Regions from separate parts of the Paenibacillus sp. FSL K6-2859 genome, predicted to be linked through region 2. Evidence: a T-box and tRNA genes for the amino acid it is inferred to sense, from the RefSeq annotation. Region 2 holds a T-box; the other holds one or more tRNA genes.

Region 1 (10,591 bases), 2.7 Mb from region 2:
ACTTCATTTTGGGTTTTTCCGCGAACTCTTATGATGTTTCTAAATTCCTCTTCTTGGACTTATCTTCAGCTATCATGCAACCCTGATGCTTGGTGTACCAAGTAGAATTACGACTGAGTGGTTAATTGAACTATCTTGTCCCGTTAGTTCAATAAAATGAGCAACTAGCATCTGCCGGAAATAGAAAGACCGCCATTGAAGGCGGTCTAAAAAATTCATCATTTCTGCCCGACAATCCTAATTAGAGCGTCTCAACCAATTTCTGAATCTTTGAGCGGGAAATTAAATATAAAGGACCCATTATTTCTATTTTGCCGTCCTTTACACGTATAGCGCTCTCCTGTTCTGCCGCGTAAACATCAATCTCTTCAGATAAGGGGAACAGATAGCCTTGAACAAACGTGGCGTAGTCACGTTGAGAATGAGATTCATAGGCAAAATAATCAAAGCCAATACCATCATAAATAGTACTTGTTTCAGCTTCATCAGTGTTATTCAAGCTTAACCATTTTGCAGCCATGTTTAACGCACCGGCGCTGGCACCCATTATAACGGCATTGCTGTTCTTAATAACATCCGATAATTCATAATCCGCCAAAAAATCGTTCTGCAAAACAGGATACCCACCGCATAAAAAAATGACAGAAGCGTTTTGAATTAATCGCCGGGCATCTTCCTTCTGCATGCGGTAATCAATGAAATGATATTCTTCAAAAATAATATTAGCCTGATTCAACCATGTCCATTCAGAAACATCATCAAAGTTAATTTGCTCACCTGTATAACCAGACGGATCAGCGCTAATCATAACAAGCGATTTTCTGTCTTGTATATCCTCATGCAAATAATGGACCAGCTTCTCTGGAAAAAAATTATTAAACCAACTGAAATAGTAGTGAGTACTCAAACTTAATTACCTCCATATGTATTATTAACATTCATCCATTCTTAACGAGAAAACATATTATACACGCTAGAAAGAGAACAGTTCTAAATCGAACACTAGATTACTATAACATGCAATTTAAGTATGAGAATTATGTTTCCACGTTATCCTGCCCGCTAGATGATGCACAGTACGAAGGTACAGATCATTAAGGGAGTAGGCGTATCCCTTCTCTCATAAAGGTTATGACAAAGCAGACGCATGTAGCGCACCAGAAGTGACAGGACTTAACTAACGTTCCTCGTTAGTTAAGTCCAAAACAAACCATGTTGCGATAAATTACTTTATAGTGTCGTGCTCATAAATTTTGGTGGGTCGTCCCCATTCGAAATTATCTAAACCGACTTCTCTGAATCCATATTTCTCATAATAACGAATATGGTCGGTCGTTATATAAACCTTCGTATATCCTAATTGCCCCACCATTTTTCTGGCATGCTCCAACAATACTGAACCTAAACCTTGCCCTCGCTCATTCTCGTCAATGAACAAAGGTGCAATCCATGGCGATAAATCTTTACGAATTATATACTCCTGCACAATCAATTGATAAAATCCAATTATTTTGTCGTTTTTCAATAGCAGAAATGTAAATGGCAAACCATCTTTAGCCGATAAACTTTCGTCAATTTTAGGGAGGACTACCTTCTTTACATTTGGCCATTTTTCTTTAACATATTCAGCAAACTCTATATGACGCTCTGGACACTCTATTATAGATTTAATAACTTGCATTAAGCCACTCCTTTATAAATATGTTTCTTGATGAGTATCACTTTCAAAAAAGGTGCTTTCAGATTACATCTTAAGTTAACTGCGGGGAACGGAAAGTTTATTTTAAGTTAAACTATACTGCCAGTTAGCATAAAGAAGCATCTTCATCGAAAGTCATATTAATTGTTGCACTGCACGAAGATATGAACCAGTATGACACAGATCGTGAAGGAGCAAAGAAAAGAGGATGTTGATTGATATGCAACTTGATTTATTTGAAGTAAGTTACCGAAGATACAGGGACAGAGAGGGGAATAGTCCTCCTCTTCCACAAGAAGGATATAAGAAATGAGGAAAATAACTTTCGTAAACAACAGAGGTTGGGGCGAACAGAGTAGATACACGGAAGTTCAAGAGTTTAACGATGAAGCTACAGAAAAAGACATCCAAGAGGCTTATGTAGATTGAGTTTGGGAACAGATCGGAGACAATTTCACCTGGTTTGAGGGGGAGGAAGCCCAATGACACAAAGGGACTGACAAAAGGATATGGAGATGTGCGATGCGGTTACTAAACGCACCTACTTATACTAAAATTTAGGTGGAGAGCATTTTACAAGTTGGCTTTAGAGCTGAAACTCGTATAAGAAAAAGAACTCAATAAGGAGGGCAAGGATATTTGCAAGAAATAACCGAGAAACAAAATCTTAATTGGGACAGCTTACCTATGACACTCCGCCCGAAACACATAAAGATAATGAAAATGAGTCAAGCCAAGCTGTACGAATTCTTAAGAGATACACCTTTTTATGCTGCAAAAGCAGGAAGGGAATTATATATCATTAAAGCGGAATTTGGAAATTGGTTGGAGGGTAGAAGCGATATTTTCCCAGAGGATCAGATGAACTGATACGAAAAGTAAATCGCGATTCCTATCAAATTCGTATCACAGGGGTTTTTTAATAGAATATAAGTGAATAAAAACAAAAAGCCTTGAAATTCAAGGCTTTTTTCTATAGGACGGATGGGGTTCGAACCCATGACCCCTACCCTGTCAAGATAGTGCTCTCCCGCTGAGCTACCGTCCTGCGACGAATTTCATAATACCATACGATAGAGTAGGATGGCAATTCTTTTTTTACAATCTATAGGGAGGATAGTTTACATAGTCTTTAAAATAATAAAAAAAGAGGATGACTCTAACATCCCCTTTACACTATCTCAGATAAAGAACGGAAGTAAAAACAAATCGCTTATGCCGTAAAAAGGAATGCGTCGTGGATAGAAGCGACGTCTTGGGTAAAAACCTGGGCGGAAGCCAAATTGTCTGTACGCCGATTCTTTTGTAGGCATTCCGTTCATGTGTTCAACCATTTCATTGCTTGGAACCGCAAGGGTAACATAATTTTGATCTACATGAGCAATAAAGCCGTCAAATGATTGACCGTCAGTCATTGTAACACCAACGTATTTGTTCATACAATTCCAACAGACCTGTTGATGAAAATTTGTATTTGATTCCATGGAGAACCTCCTCAATTGTTTAAATCCTGATAACAGTCTATGGCCCTTAGCCTACAATGTTCACGGCGTTTGCCTAGAAGGTGATCATTAAAATCGAGGAGGAAAAACTTTGAAGTGCAAGCATCTTCCTCACCCCCTAATTTTGAACCGGGCGCGTTGGCCATACTTGTCCCATTCCATCTTTAAAGTTGCGTCGTATACTTAGCCAAGTGCTTTTTTATGGAAATACTCCTGCAGCGCTTATGATAAAATGGATGGTAATGTACAGAAGTTAGATAAAAATTGAAAGATAAAGGGGCTTGAGATCTTGCCGCAAAATGAGCAGAAAAAGAATTCTTCCACGCCATGGAAATGGTTGGGAGGCGGGGCGGCGATGCTCCTGTTTAAAGGAAAGGCGATTTTGTCTCTTCTGAAAATAGGTAAAATTGCCGGGCCGTTAATATCAATGATGATTTCAATAGGGGCTTATGCTTTGATTTACCCGTGGGGGTTTGCCGTGGGCTTTGTCCTGCTCTTGCTAGTCCATGAATTAGGACATGTAATAGCAGCGAAACGGATCGGGCTTCCAGTCAGCGCTCCGCTATTTATACCGTTTTTGGGAGCTTTAATTACAATGAAGAAACAGCCGTTGGATGCCCAGACAGAAGCTTATATTGCTTTTGGAGGTCCGATCTTAGGAACCATTGGGGCTACAGCCGTTTTTGGGGCGGCTTATTACATGGATAGTCCACTTCTCTATTCCTTGGCTTACATAGGTTTTTTACTTAATCTGATCAATCTGCTGCCGATTCACCCGCTTGACGGTGGCCGTATTGCAACCGCGGTGACGCGCTGGCTGTGGCTTGTGGGGCTCGTGGGTGGTTTAGCTATCATCATCTATATGCGTTCGATCTTATTCTTTATTATTTGGGCATTATTTGCTTACGATCTGTATAACAAATATGTCAAGAGACGCACTAACAAGCGCCTTTATTCTGTAACGAAGAGTTTCTTAATTCCAGTAGTGCCACTTAGAGATGCAGGCTACATGATTCCAGGACCAGAGCATAGAAGAGATTTACCTTTTACTACTTACAGTGATTTGGAAAGACAGCAGTATGTAGGGGTGAGATGGGATCAGCTGAACTACATTGGTAGAGCTACGCTTCCGCAGCAATGCATCATTGAAAAGGTACGTATCTCGCAGCTAGAGCCTGTGACCTTAGAGAATGGGCTTCATCTTAAGATGAATTGTGATATCAGCTATTCGGTCTATGAGAACGATAAGTATTACGATGTGCCGGCTAGCTTACGTTGGAAATACGGTATCGCTTATTTTGTATTAGCTGGCTTTCTGGCAGGAATGATGTACATGGTCCATGCTGTTGGAAATGTGAATTTATAAGGGATAGGATCGGGCAATGAAGTGATTCAATGGTTTATAAAACTCCTGAAACGTCAAAGCTGTAAAGAGAATAACTGCAGTTGAGCGGTGAAAGGAGTAAAACCATGTCTAAATTTTTGAAATGGGAAGTCGGTGTTTGTCTGCTGTTACTGATGGTTTTGGGAGGATGTTCCGAGGCGAAGCCAACAAAAGTCATAGAAATCAAAGAAATGACTAACCTGGATGGAAAGCCGAAAGGTCAGTATCCTCCATTGTCACCAGTGATGCAAGACACATACAATCGTTCGATTCCTGAAGAAGTATATTCTGCAGATTAGTGCAGCGTAGAAGACGATTTCTCATGCTCAGGCTTTTCTTTCTAGTCGAATTTTTATATAATAGACAACTATCGTTGGATACATAGAGAGAGAGGAGTTTGGGACTAACATGGCGGCAGAAATCTTACGGGTAACTACAGAGGAACAGCTTCAGATGGGGCTGGATATTCGTACCAAAGTATTTGTAGAGGAACAAATGGTACCGGCTGAGGAAGAAATTGATGAATACGATGTTATCGGTCCGAATGTGCACCATATTCTAATTATAGATGAAGGTGTACCTGTGGCTACGGGAAGATTGATTTATTACAAAGCAGGTACAGCCAAAATGCAGCGTATCGCCGTACTGAAAGATTATCGAGTCAAAGGATACGGACGTGTTCTGTTGCTTGCGATGGAAGAGCTTGCTCGGGAACTTGGACTGGATGCTTCGATTCTTGATGCACAGTGCCAAGCTGAGAATTTCTACAAGAAGCTGGGATATGAAGTGATTTCTACGGAACCTTTTTATGACGCAGGTATTTTACATGTACGGATGCAGAAAACTCTTTAAAAATAGTGCACATAATTTACCGTTCCATGAAGCAAGCTAGGATGTGCCATATGATGGCAAATCCAAGTGCAAGGGGCGAGCTGAAGTGCCAAATAACGAACGCGAAAGTTTCGTAGCTGTACAGAAAAATGGAGACGGAGATTTAACCAGTTTCCAGACCTCTACAGGACGTGTCCTGGCGTATGACCAAGCGCTTCAAGAAGTACAAGCCGGAAATATTGCCGGAGTGAATGCTTTTAAAGGTAAAGACGGAGGAACTTATATTCGCGGCGACGCGGATGGGGACCCAACCAACAATTTGGACAATCTTCCGAGTTTCTCATAGTTCTAAAGATAAAGACCGTACATACGTCATCGGACGTCAATGTACGGTCTTTTTTTAATCATAATCAGAGTTTATAAATTACATGCTGCTCAATAAACTCCATCTCTCCAGTAAGCCCGACGAATTGAGGTTGTTCATCGCTGTAATGCATGAGCTTGATGATATGCCGAACATCTTCAGGTAAAGTCATTAACTCCTCCAGCGTGGTGTGAACAACCCCTGATCCGCCAAGCTGACAGTCATGCAGAATCATTCGGACGCCGCGCTCTCGGACAAGGCTTATAAGTAGCTCCGGCTGAAAAGTCATATCCGCGCTATAGAAAATCTCGTTATTTATTAGAAGGGAATAGCTATCTTTGCCAGGAATATGCGGCGTATGTATGATTTCGAGCGAAAGAGAAGGAGCGAGCTTGTACGTAATTCCGGGTTTCATAGGTGTAACCTCGAAGATATCGGTTAGGGAGGCTACTGCATCTTTTTGATATAATCCACCCTTTAAGGTGTTGGTCCAAAGTGGCTCAACAAGCGTCTCAGGTAAATGTAATCTCATAGTTTTCCCGTATACGTGCTTTAGCGTAAGTGCTAGCTCTTCCAGACCTCCAACATGGTCCGCATGAATATGCGTAATTAGAGTAGCGTTTACGTCACGGAAGGATTTCCCGATGGCATGCATGGCAAGCGGAGCTGTAATCCCGCAATCAATCAGTAGGGTATAATCATCAGCTAGTAGCAGGCCATTATTGTTAAAATAGTTTTTTGCAAAAGCATTGCCAGTTCCTAGCATTTGTAGGCTCAGACTCATAAGAAAGTACCTCCTGAAATCGCTGTTAGCTAATATATCAACTTTGAACAAGTACATAATATCATTTTAAGGGAGATGAATGAAATATTTACCTACAATTAGCGCAACTTGCTGAGACAAAGTAAGTATACATTAATAGCATGAATTATTTGGAGGGTTTCAAATGAATAGATGGAAAAAAGTCACTTTATGTGTGTTTGCTTTTTCCTTGATGGGTGGCTCCTTATTGTTCGCCGATTCTGTGAGTAAGAAAATCAGGGTATGGAACAACGGGACGGAAATTGTAGACGGCGGTTATTTGATTGATGGAAAAACATATATTCCCGCTAGAGAAGCGGGCGGGGTAGTGAATTGGGACGGATCTGGAAAAGTGACGATTCTTAAGCCTAATGTTCATATTGTTCTTTTTAAAGATAATACGGTCTTTGGTAACGTAAACGTAGGCAAGCTTAAGATTAAGATATTAACCCAAGTAGATAGCTTAACAGAAGAGGTTTCAGCTGTGAAAGTAGCCATAACAGACCCTTCTGGTAATGTTAAGGATATTCAGTCGCAGGAGCTTGAAGGCTCGCAGAAGGATAATTTCTGGTTTCCGACCTCGGAGTTTACTTATGATTTTAAAGAAACCGGCAAATATCGGGTAGGCTTCTATATGAAAGCTTCCAAAAATGCGGATTACGTTCTTGTGTCAGAAAAGGTAATTACAGCTCTTAATTAAGGGTTCTAAATTGACCTGAACTAAACTAACGTGGTAGTATACCAGATGTAGGATAATACAATTCAAAGTGAGGTATTACAATGAGCGATCACAAACATGAGCATGGTGAAGCATGCGGTTGCGGGCATGATCACGACCATGAGCACGAGGAGTTTGTGCTGACCTTGACGAACGAGCAGGGCGAAGATGTTGAAATGGTATTGGTTGAAACTTTCGACATCGGTGAGAAACTATACGCGCTGCTGTTAGAAAAGGAAAATCCTGAAGCGGATGGCATTATTCTTCGTATGGAAGAAGAAGACGAAGAAATGGTATTGTACAATATCGAAGATGAAGAAGAATGGAAAGCTGTTGAAGAAGCTTACAACAATCTGCTTGCTCAGCAAGAATAGATTTTAGCGACTAAATTAAGCTGTTCTATTGTGTATATGACAGTTGATGTTTATATACAGAAACCCGATACTTATTATGGTATCGGGTTTTTGTATAAATGAATGAATTTTTTTAGGGAAATGATGGGTCTTAGGAAATAGGATCGGCTTCTACAATCACTTTTATGTTAGTGATGCTGCGGTCTTCAGGACCCTTAACCGGAAGTCCAATCTCCACATGGTCGATAATATAATCGATGTTATCCTGAGTGATAACTTCGCCAGGGAGAAGAATAGGTATTCCAGGCGGATATACATATATAAACTCTGCAATAATGTAGCCAGCAGATTCACGGAATGGAACTAACTGCGTATCCGCATAAAAAGCGTCCCTTGGAATCAAAGCAAGCTGTGGAATTTCTGGAACCTGAACCTTAAGTTCGTAGATTTCACCCTTGCTATAATGAATGGCGGACAACACCCGAAGTGCAGCTAATAATTTATCTACTGATTCTTGGGTATCACCTGGGGTAATAAGGCAAAGAATATTATACATGTCACTTAGTTCTACTTCGATGTTGTATTTCTCGCGCAGCCAGTTTTCGGTTTCGTATCCTGTGATCCCTAAATGGCGCACATGAATGTTGAGCTTGGTTGGGTCATGATCAAATGTTGCTTCTGTCCCAAGGATCTCTTTTCCAAAGCTGTACAGGCCTTCGATCTTATTGATCGTTTCGCGTGCGTAGTTGGACAGTCTGATGGTTCTTTCCGCCATTTCATGACCGTTCAGCGCGAGATTACGTCTTGATGTATCCAAAGACGCTAATAAAATATATGAGGTAGATGTTGTAGTCAGCATGCTCATAATGGTCTGTACCCGTTGCGGGTTAATCAGACCCGTCTTAGCATTAAGATTCAGTACCGAGCTTTGCGTCATGGAGCCGCCAAGTTTATGCACACTAGTGGCAGCTATGTCCGCTCCGGCCTGCATGGCCGATACCGGCAGATCCTCATGAAAATGAATCAGTACTCCATGTGCCTCGTCCACCAATACGGGTACACCGTAACGGTGAGCCAGGTCGACAATCGAACGCAGGTCGGCGCATACACCGAAGTACGTGGGATTGATTACTAGAACTCCTTTGGCGTCTGGATGACGCCTTAACGCTCGTTCCAGCGAACTGGTCGTTATGCCGTGATCTATCCCGAGATTCTCATCCTGAACAGGCGAGACAAACACAGGCTTGGCTCCGGAGAAGATAATGGCCGACATCACAGATTTATGAATGTTACGCGGCACAATTATTTTATCACCCGGTGAGCAGACAGAGAGGATCATCGTCATGATGGCATTGCTCGTGCCCTGTACGCTAAAATACGTATAGTCGGCGCCGAAAGCCTTCGCAGCCAGCTTCTGAGCTTCCTGAATTACTCCAGTTGGCTGATGTAGATCATCAAGCGGTGCGATGTTGATTAGATCGATGGATAGAGCGTTATCGCCGATAAACTCACGGAATTCGGCATCGGTTCCTAGCCCCTTCTTATGCCCCGGAATATGAAATTGAACGGGATTGCCGGCGGCATGCTTTTTTAAAGCTGTGAAGAGGGGAGTACGGTGTTGATTCATTTAATGCTGTCACAACCTTTCGCGAATATTAAAATTTAAGGCAAGCATCAGTATAACAAAACAATCTACAGAATACTAGGATTTGGATGTGATAGAATGTCCACAAAAGCTGCACAACGTACACATATCAGTTTGACGTCGCCATTTATCATGGAGATGTGGGTAATTATTTTTTTAGTTGAGTTTGTTAAAGGGTCGCTACTTGTCGCTCTGTTACCCGTATATATGGAGAATATTTTGGGTCTATCTGTTACGGTAGTAGGCTTTGCCTTTGCGCTCCAGTATTTGGGGGATAATCTATTCCGCAGTCCTTCTGGCTGGGTTATGGAGCGCATAGGATTTCGCTGGACCATGACAAGTGCCTTGTTGTTGATCCTAGTAGCTGTTGGAATGATAATATATGCCAAAACTGCAGTTACGCTTTCGATTGCCTGTCTTATTCTTGGGATCGGGACATCCCCGCTTTGGCCTTGTGTGATGACCGGAATAACGGAATTGGCGGGATCTACTAAAAGCGGCAGCAGTGGTGCAGCTATGGGTGCTGTAGAGATGGCATCGCTCGCAGGAACGGGAATCGGTCCGATCGTAGTGAATTTTTTGATGGATCAGGGGGGACAAAGCTATCGTGTAGCCTTTTTGGTCCTGCTAGGGTGTGCTGCTGTTGTAGTTGTGGTTGCCCTATTTCTACCTAAGAGAATCTCGACAAGTGGAACTCATGCAGTTGTAAGGGACATGCAGGGGCTCGGCGGAGCTATTGAGCGTAAAAAAATCAGTCCATTAGAAAGTATAAAAAGAACACTACATCAGGTCAGAACGACGCTTAAAGTCAGTCGCCTACTATATCCAGCCTTATTTCTTCAGGCTTTTGCCATTGGTTTGATGACGCCTGTAGTTACCTTGTTTGCACGTACGGAGCTTCATGTTAGTCCAAATCAGTTTAGTCTACTTCTGATTGCAGGTGGGGGAATTACGGTGCTTGCTCTAATTCCAGCAGGCAAGCTGGTGGACCGAATCGGAACAACTGTGTTTCTGAACATTGGCTTTTTGCTCGCCGCCTTTTCCCTTGCCCTGTTCTCACAGGTGCGCTGGCTCCCGCTTGCTTTTATCGCGGTGGCATTGGTCGGTATAAGCTACGCGCTTATTCTCCCGGCATGGAATGCCTTTCTGGCTAAGCAAGTGCCTAAGGGGGAACGAGGGACTGTGTGGGGGCTATTCTTGACCTTGCAAGGCTCAGGGATGGTGGCAGGGCCGGTGATATCAGGTAGACTATGGGACCATGTAGGTCACGGTGTACCGTTTCTGATGAGTGCA
Region 2 (10,591 bases):
TATCGACGGCAACAGCTTTATCGACTATGTATGCTCATGGGGACCGCTAATTATGGGCCATGCGCATCCTGAGGTTGTAAAGGCCTTGCAGGAGACGGCGGTAAAAGGGACAAGCTTTGGTGCACCAACTTTACTTGAAACTGAAATGGCAAAAACGGTTGTTGAACGTGTAGCCTCAGTAGATATCGTGCGTATGGTCAACTCCGGAACGGAAGCAACGATGAGTGCGATTCGTTTGGCACGTGGTTACACGGGACGCAGCAAAATCTTGAAGTTCGAAGGCTCGTATCACGGTCACGCAGATAGTCTGCTTATTAAGGCGGGTTCCGGGGTAGCCACATTAGGTTTGCCGGATAGCCCAGGTGTTCCCGAAGGTGTGGCAGTCAATACGATTACTGTTCCATACAATGACTTGGAATCCACTCAGATTGCTTTCGAACGTTTCGGCAGTGAGATTGCCGCAGTGATCGTAGAGCCGATTGCCGGCAATATGGGTGTTGTACCACCACTTCCGGGATTTCTAGAAGGACTTCGCAAATTAACTTCAGACCACGGATCTTTGCTTATTTTTGATGAGGTAATGACAGGCTTCCGTGTCAATCGTGGCTGTGCGCAAGGCTTGTTTAACATTACTCCGGATATTACCTGCTTCGGTAAAGTCATCGGTGGAGGACTTCCAGTAGGCGCTTATGGCGGCAAAAGAGAGATCATGGAGCAAATCGCTCCTACGGGACCAATTTATCAGGCTGGCACACTTAGTGGTAATCCATTAGCGATGGCCGCAGGACTTACTACGCTGAAGCTGTTGACACCGGAAGTATATGCTCGTCTGGAGCAATTAGGTGCGCGTCTGGAAGCGGGATTGAAAAAGAATGCAATCGAAACTGGTGTTCCGCTGACGATTAACCGCGTGGGTTCGATGGTCTGTCCGTTCTTCACGGAAGGGCCTGTAACGGATTTTGAGACGGCCAAGACAAGCAACACGGATCTTTTCCGTCGTTATTTTGGTCATATGCTGAGCCAAGGCATCAGCGTGCCACCTTCACAGTTTGAAGGCATGTTCGTGTCGGCTGCGCATAGTGAGCAGGATATTGATGATACCATTGAGGGCCACTATAATGCCCTGAAGGCCCTTTGAGTACTGGAGCCGGAGAACGAACCGGTGGCGGAGCTTGGACAAGACGTGGAGAGTGGCTGGAAGTAACACCCGGCAGAATCATTACTGGAGCCGAGGATGCTGAAGCTGCGATTGATAAGTGGCTGCTGGAAACCGTAGGCATGCCTGAGAAGCTTCATCTGCGTCTGCGCCGCGAGGGGGGGATTCAGTGGAAGGGAGATCGACTTCGACTGGCACTTTTTCCGGATCGTGAAGCGGGCATTGAACCCGTATGGGAAGCGCTTGAAGTGCTGTATGAGGATGATTTTTGCCTGGTTGCCCACAAGCCGGCAGGCATGGCGGTTCATCCGGATGGCAGTGGCTTAGGTGTAACGCTGGATCACCTTGTAGCTGCGCATTATGTTGCTTCCGGTGATAGTGTAGCTGTAAGGCATATTCACCGCCTCGACAAGGATACAACTGGCCCGGTGATGTACGCCAAGAATGAATTCGCTCAGCTTGTCCTAGACGAGAATATGCGTGAAAAAAGCATCTCGCGGCTCTACGCCGCGATCGTAGAAGGCATAGTGCCATCTGCGCTTAAAGTGATCGATGCGCCGATTGGGCGCGATCGTCATCATGCGGCGCGGAGAAGAGTCTCACCGGGCGGGCAATCCGCCGTGACTCGAATCCTCGGACGCGAAGCACTGCATGGCGGGAGCCTGGTGCATGTGCAGCTTGAGACCGGAAGGACGCATCAGATTCGCGTCCATCTCAGCCATATGGGTCATCCCTTGTATGGGGATGCGCTATACGGCGGCCCGGTCTGGGCTTCCAGCGCTAGTGGCCGACATGCGCTCCATGGCGAGCTGCTGTCTTTCCGCCACCCTTGGAGCGGTGAAATGCTCGAAGTGAGCGATCCGTGGCCGGAGGATATGCTGCAGCTGCGGGAGCTGCTGTCTGAAGCGCCTTGACGGTAACGTTATAAACCTGAGAACCGTGGAATCAGCAAATGCTGGTTTCACGGTTTTTTTTATCTATTTTTCGTAGAGTATATAATTTTCTGTTTTTTCAGAAAGAAGCATCTATCCATGTCCTAATAGCAAAAGCAGCATATAATACTTTGTTCATGCGGAGTAGTGCATCTATTGGTCGTCAGATAGGTTCAAATAGCCCCTGAATTCAGGAAATTAATAGCATCCTGTCCGGTTAGGGCTACCAAAGTTGTCATGCCTTTCTTTTTGAAGCATATACATGTGGGGAGTAACATTTTGGGCTTATGCTCTGGGCCTGTCTCAGGGTTAGATTATGCCAAGAAGGAGGACATATCCCGTGTTTGATCAGTCCCACGGCTTGCGGTTTGATATTTATGAACGCATTCACCTATCGGAAGAGCTTCCGGGAATAGCTGAGCTGGAGGAGGTTGAACTACTTCCGGAAATCCAGGTGATTCAGCGGGAGGATCGTGCCGAGTTATATGGTCAGCTGTTGCTTACCGGACTCTACCGGAGTGAAGATGACCGGACACAACGTCTGGAGCACGCCATTCCCGTTGAAATCACTGTTCCGCTTACACGCGTCAGCTCGATTGAAGATATTGGGGTGGAGATCGAGAATTTTGATATTGATCTGCTCACGATGCGTACTGTGAATATAACAGGCGTATTATCCCTGCGGGGAATCGGTGGTGCGGAACCTCAACCACAGCCGGCCTGGCAGCAGGAAGAGTACACAGTGGCTTATTCCCCTCTCAGTGATGACAGGGTAGAAGCAACAGCGGAGCATCAAGAACATGACAATGACGCACTTTATGAAAATTCTCAGTGGACCTTTGGTGAGGATGCATCGGAGGTTGCTGTAGAAGAACATGAGCACGCTGAAGCGAATGAACAGGAAACAGAAGAATCATTGGTCTCAAGTGGAACTGGTCAATCGTCCCCTATAGTGAATTTCTCATCCGCTCATGAGAAGGACAAGGGCGCGAAAGCTAGGACGCATAGTCTGGATTTGGAAACAGAGGATTCCAAAGCCGGAATAGCGGATTACTGGTTTAAAGCGGAGTCACAGAATGAAGCTGAGGCCACTCCGCTGGATCATGTTAGCCAGGCGAGTCAAGCGGATCAGGAGCAAGAAGCGGAATATACTTTTGCTTCAAGAGAAACCGCTGTTCCAGCAGCGATTACCGACGCAGACAAAGATATCGCTGTATTTGCTTCTGAAAACGTAGCAAACCATGAGCTTCACACACAAGAAGAGAATGCGCAGCCGATCAGTGAGAATACGAACGAAGGCTTAGTTTCTCAGGAGACTGTGCCACATACCGAGGAGAAACAAGATCTTAAGATTGCGCTAGGAAGCAAGCAAGAAGCGGAGGCTCCAGCCAAAGAACATCTCACCTTCTCTTCATTACTCAGCTCTAGTCGTTCTCGTAAAGAACAAGAGGCTCTCCTATCTGAAGGAAATGCATCGGCTGCAGCGATCATTCCAGAGGCCGGAAATAATACGGAGTGGAAGAGCAGATTCATTACCGGAGCAGATGGCGCTAACCTATTCCGTAAGGTTCGCCTTTGCATCGTACAGCGTGAAGAAACGTTGGATACAATCGCAGAGAAGTATCAGCTAAGTGCGCGGGAGCTGGGAATGTATAATCGATTGTCCGGGCAGAGTGTAGAAGAAGGGCAAGTGTTGTACATTCCATAAATGAATTACAATGCATATTCACATGAATAGATGAATCCCGGTCTGTTAGTAGATCGGGATTTTTGTCAAAATATAAGAATATATAAGTTTCACGTTATACATTATCCTTATATTTCTCGAATAAACGCTTACCGTCCGTAAAAGGACGTCGAAGGCGTTTATTCTTGTGTGACCGGAGAACGTTAGAATACGGGGTATCTAATCAATGCAGTGTGAGGAATCGAATGAAAATTCGACATATGCCCGCTATAAGTCGAAATTCCGCTCAAAGTCCCGCTGTAGAAGCCTATTCAGGTTGACTAGGGATGACTCAAAATGTATTATGGAGTAAGCAATATCTAAGTAAAGACTGGGAACGGGAAGAGTAGGCGGTCAGCCCTTCAGAGAGCGGAATGCAAGTGCTGTGACATTCCGTAGGATACAGCCACCGAAGTCGCCCCGGAGTCGCCCTTCTGAGCTTGTCTTCATGGATATGAAAGATAAGTTAGGATGTGGCCGGTAGCAGCCGTTATCTGTACGAGTGTCGCGCTAAGCTTCTGAACCGTAAGGTGAGAGAAGTGCAGGTTTATTTTTCATTGGCGCGAAACAAAGGTGGTACCGCGAAAGAATGGCCTTTCGTCCTTTGAGACGAGGGGTCTTTTTGTTTTTTAGAAACCAACTACAAGTAACCAAGTGGAGGTATCAGAGAATGGCTGACCCAAACAATCTAACAGCGGCAGAGGCTGCCGCTGCAAATGATTCTAAGAATGAAATGCCAACCACGTATGATCCGAAATCGGCAGAAACCAAGTGGTATTCCTACTGGACAGAGGGTGGATATTTCCGTGCAGGCGGGCGTCCAGATGCAAAAGCATACAGCATTGTAATCCCGCCACCAAACGTAACGGGAATGCTGCACATTGGTCATGCGCTTGATTTTACGCTTCAGGATATCCTGATTCGTACGAAACGGATGCAGGGCTTCGACACGTTGTGGCTACCAGGTACGGACCATGCCGGTATCGCAACGCAGACAAAGGTAGAGCAAAAGCTGCGTGAGCAGGGGATTTCTAGACATGATCTCGGCCGCGAGAAGTTCCTGGAGCAGGTGTGGGAGTGGAAAGATAAATATGCGAACACCATTCATGAGCAGTGGGCTAAGATGGGGCTTTCCCTTGACTATTCCCGCGAACGTTTTACCCTGGATGAAGGGTTATCGAAAGCTGTACGCGAGGTATTCGTTAAGCTCTATAATAAAGGCCTGATCTACCGCGGCAAACGTATTATCAACTGGGATCCGGCGGCTCGTACAGCATTGTCGGATATCGAGGTTGAATATAAAGAAGTTAATGGTCACTTGTATCACCTGCGTTACCCGCTCAAAGACGGTAGCGGATTTATCACAGTGGCGACTACACGTCCGGAGACGATGCTGGGTGATACAGCGGTTGCTGTTCATCCGGAAGACGATCGTTACAAAGATCTAATCGGCAAAACGTTGATCCTGCCGATTATTGGCCGTGAGATTCCGATTATCGCTGATGATTATGTAGACAAAGAGTTTGGTAGTGGTGCGGTTAAGATTACACCCGCTCATGATCCGAATGACTTCGAAATGGGTCAACGTCACAACTTACCGCAGATTAACGTAATGGATGAGAGCGGTACGATGAATGAAGAAGCAGGACCTTACCAAGGTCAAGACCGGAGTGTATGTCGTAAGGCCATTACTGCTGACCTGAAGGAGCAAGGCGTCCTGATCAATATCGAAGATCATGTGCATCAAGTAGGACACAGTGAGCGCTCTGGAGCGGTTGTTGAGCCGTACTTGTCTACACAATGGTTCGTAAAGATGCAGCCGCTGGCTGAAGCTGCCATCAATGCACAGAAGGATGGGAACGGGGTTAACTTCGTACCGGACCGTTTCGAGAGAACTTACCTGAACTGGATCGAGAACGTACGTGATTGGTGTATTTCCCGTCAGCTGTGGTGGGGACATCGTATTCCAGCATGGTATTCCGAGTCTACTGGTGAATTGGTTGTAGCGAATGATGAGGAAGAAGCGCGCCGGATCAGTGGCTTAACCGACTTGAAACAGGACGAAGATGTACTGGATACCTGGTTCAGCTCTAATCTGTGGCCTTTTGCCACACTAGGATGGCCGGATGAGGACAGTGCGGATTTCAAACGCTACTACCCGAACGATGTGCTCGTAACGGGCTACGATATTATTTATTTCTGGGTAGCACGGATGATCTTCTCTGCCCTCGAATTCACCGGAGAAAAACCATTCTCAGATGTATTGATGCATGGTTTGGTTCGGGATTCCGAAGGTCAAAAAATGTCCAAATCACTCGGAAATGGCGTAGACCCGCTTGAAGTCATCGAGAAGTATGGCGCAGATGCAATGCGTTACATGATTTCTACCGGCAGTACCGCTGGACAGGATCTGCGCTTCCGCTGGGAAAAGGTTGAGCAGGCGCGTAATTTCGCCAATAAGATCTGGAATGCATCACGCTTCGCGTTGATGAATTTGGAAGGCGTAAGCTTTGAGAATATTGACATTTCGGGTGAGCTAAGTACTGCTGATCGCTGGATTTTGCACCGTCTGAACGAAACTTCTCGTGAGATTACGCGTCTAATTGACTCGTACGAGTTCGGTGAGACCGGTCGCCAGCTGTACAACTTCATTTGGGACGATCTATGTGACTGGTATATTGAGTTCGCGAAGCTGTCACTTTACGGATCAGATGCCGCGGCCAAAGCGAAAACACAGTCTGTACTTGCCTATGTACTAGACCGCACAATGCGCTTGATCCATCCGTTTATGCCGTTTATTTCGGAAGAAATATGGCAGCATCTTCCGCATGAAGGGGAGACGATTACGCTGGCTGCATGGCCGGAGTATGATGCGGCTCTGGAGAATCCGCAAGCCGTAGCGGAAATGAACCTGCTGATGGATGTAATCCGGGCCGTTCGTAATATCCGGGCTGAAGTGAATGTGCCGATGAGCAAAAAGGTTGAATTGATCATCAAAGCGGGTAATGAAGAGACGCTGAGTATTATCACCCGTAACGACAACTATATTGGACGCTTCTGTAATACGTCTTCCTTCGAAGCTGGCCTGAATCCAGAAACGCCGGATAAGGTAATGTCCGCTGTAGTAACAGGAGCGGAACTGCTTCTGCCATTGTCGGGACTCATTGATATTGAACAAGAAATCGCTCGTCTGGAAAAAGAAGTACAGGCGCTGAACAGCGAAGTAGAACGCGTAGAGAAAAAACTGAGCAATCAAGGCTTCGTGGCCAAAGCTCCTGCTAAAGTTATCGAAGAGGAACGGGCGAAACAGGCAGATTATTCTGCAAAGCGTGAGAAAGTACTTGCCCGCATCGTAGAGCTGAGAGGATAAGAGACATGGATGACCTAAATCGGGGCGGAAGTACCGCCCCTCTTGCGACATACACCGAAGCGGTTGCTTGGATCAAGAGCCTAATCCCTTTTGGGATACGGCCAGGTTTAGATAGAATCGAGATGTTGATGGACAAGCTTGGGAATCCGCACCGTCGTCTGAAGTTTATTCATGTGGCGGGTACGAATGGCAAAGGTTCAACTTGTGCTTTTTTGACTAGTGCACTTATACAAAGCGGCTATTCAGTAGGCACCTTTACATCTCCGTATATTACAAAGTTCACGAACAGGTTCCAATATAATAATACGGACATCTCTGAAGAAACGCTTGTCGAGCTGGTTAACCAATTACGTCCACTAGTCCAAGAAATTTCGGAAACGGAGTTTGGCTCACCTACGATGTTCGAGGTAACTACAGCTGTGGCCATTCTATTTTTTGCGGGCGTCTCTTGTCCTGATGTTGTCGTATGGGAGACCGGGCTTGGGGGAAGGCTGGATGTAACGAACATCGTGACTCCGATTGTTTCTGTGATTACTAATGTTGGTCATGATCACATGGATATTTTGGGAGATACGCTAGAGAAGATTGCCATGGAGAAAGCCGGAATTATCAAGACGGGCGTACCTGTTGTTAGCTGCGTAACTCAGCCGGAAGTCGTGGCAGTTCTGAAAGAGAAAGCAGCGGCTTGCCGCTCTACGCTTTATCTTGCCGGAGAAGATTTTAGCTATAAGGCTAATGAAATCCGTGAGGATGTGCAGACTTTTCATTTTAAGGGTCCCTTTCGTTCGCTTGAACTTGGGATCGTAATGAAAGGCGAGCACCAGATTAGTAATGCGGCAGCTGCCATGATGGTACTTGAGGTTCTGCGTCAGTATATGGCCTTTATGCTTGAGGATGAAGATGTGCTTGAAGGTTTGCGCCACGCATTTTGGGCTGGAAGACTGGAAGAGGTAAGCAAGTCTCCAAGGATCGTACTGGATGGAGCACATAATCCGGAAGGTGCGGAGAGTCTTGCAAAAAGTCTGCCTCAGCTCTACCAATACGGTAAATTAAATTTACTTATGGGAATGCTGTCAAATAAGCATCATGAATCCTACTTTAAGCATATACTGCCTATAGTGGATACGCTCATCCTGACCGAACCGGATTTCCAGAACAAAATGGACGCGGAGAATCTGCAAGTTATCGCAGAAAGTCTGCGGGAGAAATATGCCAAGGAAAACTTGGCAATCATAGTAGAACATAATTGGGGAAAAGCGCTGCAGCTACTGAAGTCGATTACAGCGGAGGATGACCTTGCCGTCGTATCTGGTACGCTGTATTTAATCTCTGACGTACGCGGTACACTTTTGCAGCAACCCGATACTGAAAAAGGCTGGTGACGACTGTTGGATACTACTGAACGTGTGCATTTTATAGGGATCGGCGGCTACGGAATGAGCGCGATTGCCCGGGTAATGCTAGAAATGGGATATACAGTTACGGGCTCCGATGTGGCTGCCCAGGAATTAACGGAAAAATTGATTGCTAAAGGTGCCAAGATTTATATCGGGCATACAGCAGAACAAGTAAAAGGTGCGGATCTAGTCGTATACTCTACGGCTTTGTCTAGTGATAACGTGGAGTGGGTGGAAGCTGAGCGTCTTAAGATTCCCATTCTGCATCGTTCGCAAATGTTAGCCCGTTTATTGAATGAACGTAAAGGGGTAGCCGTTGCTGGTGCACACGGAAAAACTACTACCTCCTCCATGATTGCACTTGTGATGGAAGAGTGCGATGTTGATCCAACGTATATTATCGGCGGAGAAATTATGAACGTGGGTACGAATGCAAAGGCGGGACAAGGTGAGTTTGTAGTAGCGGAAGCAGATGAGAGCGATGGCTCTTTCCTGCACTACCACCCTTGGCTTGGGATCGTTACGAATGTTGAAGCGGATCACTTAGAAAATTACGACGGGGACTTTAACCGTCTTAAGGCTGCATACGTACAGTTCATGAACCAAACACGCGAAGATGGAACTGCTATAGTATGCGCTGACGACGAGAATGTGATTTCTCTTTTACCTGAAGTAACAGGTAAGGTAATTACTTATGGCATCAAGTCGAACACTGCAGATTATATTGCCACTGATATTATTCTAGGCGATCGTCAAGTATCGTACACGATGAATCATAATGGAGAAGTGCTTGGACGGATTGAACTCTCTGTTCCCGGACAGTACAATCTTTATAATTCAATGGCAGCGGTAATCGCCTGTTTGAAATCAGGGGTTTCTTTTGAGAAAATTGCTGAAGCGATTGTGAAATTCCATGGTGCGAAGCGCCGTTTTCAAGTGCTCGGAGAAGTCAATGACATTCTGGTCATTGATGATTATGCACATCACCCTACAGAGATTCAGGCAACGATCAGTGCTGCCAAGGCAACAGGGAAACGGATTATTGCGGTATTCCAGCCTCAGCGCTATACACGTACTTTCTTCCTGTTAGATGCTTTCAGCCGTGCCTTTAGCGAAGCCGACGAAGTCATCATCACTGATATTTACTCTCCGGCTGGAGAGAAACAAATCGAAGGTGTTACTTCTGCGAAGCTGGTTGAGCTAATCGTTAAGAACAGTAATGCGGGCGCGAGACATCTGCCAACTAAAGAAGATGTGCTTGCTGATCTGACCCCTCGTATTGCTCCAGGTGATCTGGTGATTACGATGGGCGCAGGCGATATCTGGAAGGTCGGATACGCACTGGCGGACGGTTTGAAGAAGAAGCATTAAGTTTACAAATTGAGGCAAATCCGAGGATATTTATATTCTCTATTCAATAGCACTTCCCCAAAATTCCGTTCAGATAATCCTTGTGTTTATCTGAACGGAACTTAGAGGGAAGTGTTTTTTTGGTATTGTTAACGTATTTACTGATATAGTTATAAAGTGCTATAGTGCTGGTTGAAGAGGATTGAATTTTTTAACATATATTTGTGGAGATATTTTCGCATAGGTGGTGACGTATGAGCTCCCTGTTTGAAATTAGAACACTGATTTATTTGTTTATTTTCGGAAATTTATTTATATTGCTGCTTATCACCAATTATCGGAGTACTGCTGTTAAAGATACAGCCTCCACCTTGTTCATCCGATCAAAGGAAGTGCAGCTACTCTTTTGGTGTTCGATTTTATTATGGGATTATCTCCCTCATGCGTTGTCCATTCCGCTTAGCAATGCTCTGATCCTTGGAGGGTGCTGTCTAGAAATTACAGCGTTACTGCTGATGATGGGAGTATTGGGGCCAAGAATAAAGCGATATTACATCATTCTTTCGGTATTGAGCACCATTAGTTTTAGTATCATCGCATTATTTTTTAATCATTCCAACTTGCGCATTGCTTGTACTTCACTTTGGTCTATCCTATTTA

Evidence for each region. The T-box of region 2 lies ahead of MHB64_RS24620 (valine--tRNA ligase). A T-box ahead of a tRNA ligase gene usually reads a tRNA of that ligase, here a tRNA-Val.
Region 1: it has a tRNA-Val gene. The T-box ahead of MHB64_RS24620 (valine--tRNA ligase) is inferred to sense a tRNA for this amino acid. The anticodon was not compared.

What each region holds. Positions count from the first base shown of each region.
Region 1 covers NZ_JBBOYU010000001.1:2,798,459-2,809,049, forward strand. Annotated here, with positions in the region: gene MHB64_RS12235 (cyanophycinase) at 242-907, opposite strand; gene MHB64_RS12240 (GNAT family N-acetyltransferase) at 1,226-1,681, opposite strand; gene MHB64_RS12245 (hypothetical protein) at 2,339-2,569, shown strand; tRNA gene MHB64_RS12250 (tRNA-Val) at 2,676-2,747, opposite strand; gene MHB64_RS12255 (phosphatidylinositol kinase) at 2,881-3,183, opposite strand; gene MHB64_RS12260 (site-2 protease family protein) at 3,491-4,567, shown strand; gene MHB64_RS12265 (hypothetical protein) at 4,672-4,884, shown strand; gene MHB64_RS12270 (GNAT family N-acetyltransferase) at 4,994-5,437, shown strand; gene MHB64_RS12275 (DUF3892 domain-containing protein) at 5,523-5,762, shown strand; gene MHB64_RS12280 (MBL fold metallo-hydrolase) at 5,827-6,564, opposite strand; gene MHB64_RS12285 (copper amine oxidase) at 6,728-7,282, shown strand; gene MHB64_RS12290 (DUF1292 domain-containing protein) at 7,363-7,674, shown strand; gene MHB64_RS12295 (aminotransferase class I/II-fold pyridoxal phosphate-dependent enzyme) at 7,805-9,280, opposite strand; gene MHB64_RS12300 (MFS transporter) at 9,377-10,591, shown strand, end outside.
Region 2 covers NZ_JBBOYU010000001.1:5,494,120-5,504,710, reverse strand. Annotated here, with positions in the region: gene hemL (glutamate-1-semialdehyde 2,1-aminomutase) at 1-1,138, shown strand, start outside; gene MHB64_RS24630 (RluA family pseudouridine synthase) at 1,135-2,070, shown strand; gene MHB64_RS24625 (LysM peptidoglycan-binding domain-containing protein) at 2,429-3,796, shown strand; T-box leader at 4,139-4,422, shown strand; gene MHB64_RS24620 (valine--tRNA ligase) at 4,485-7,184, shown strand; gene MHB64_RS24615 (bifunctional folylpolyglutamate synthase/dihydrofolate synthase) at 7,190-8,566, shown strand; gene murC (UDP-N-acetylmuramate--L-alanine ligase) at 8,573-9,952, shown strand; gene MHB64_RS24605 (GGDEF domain-containing protein) at 10,186-10,591, shown strand, end outside.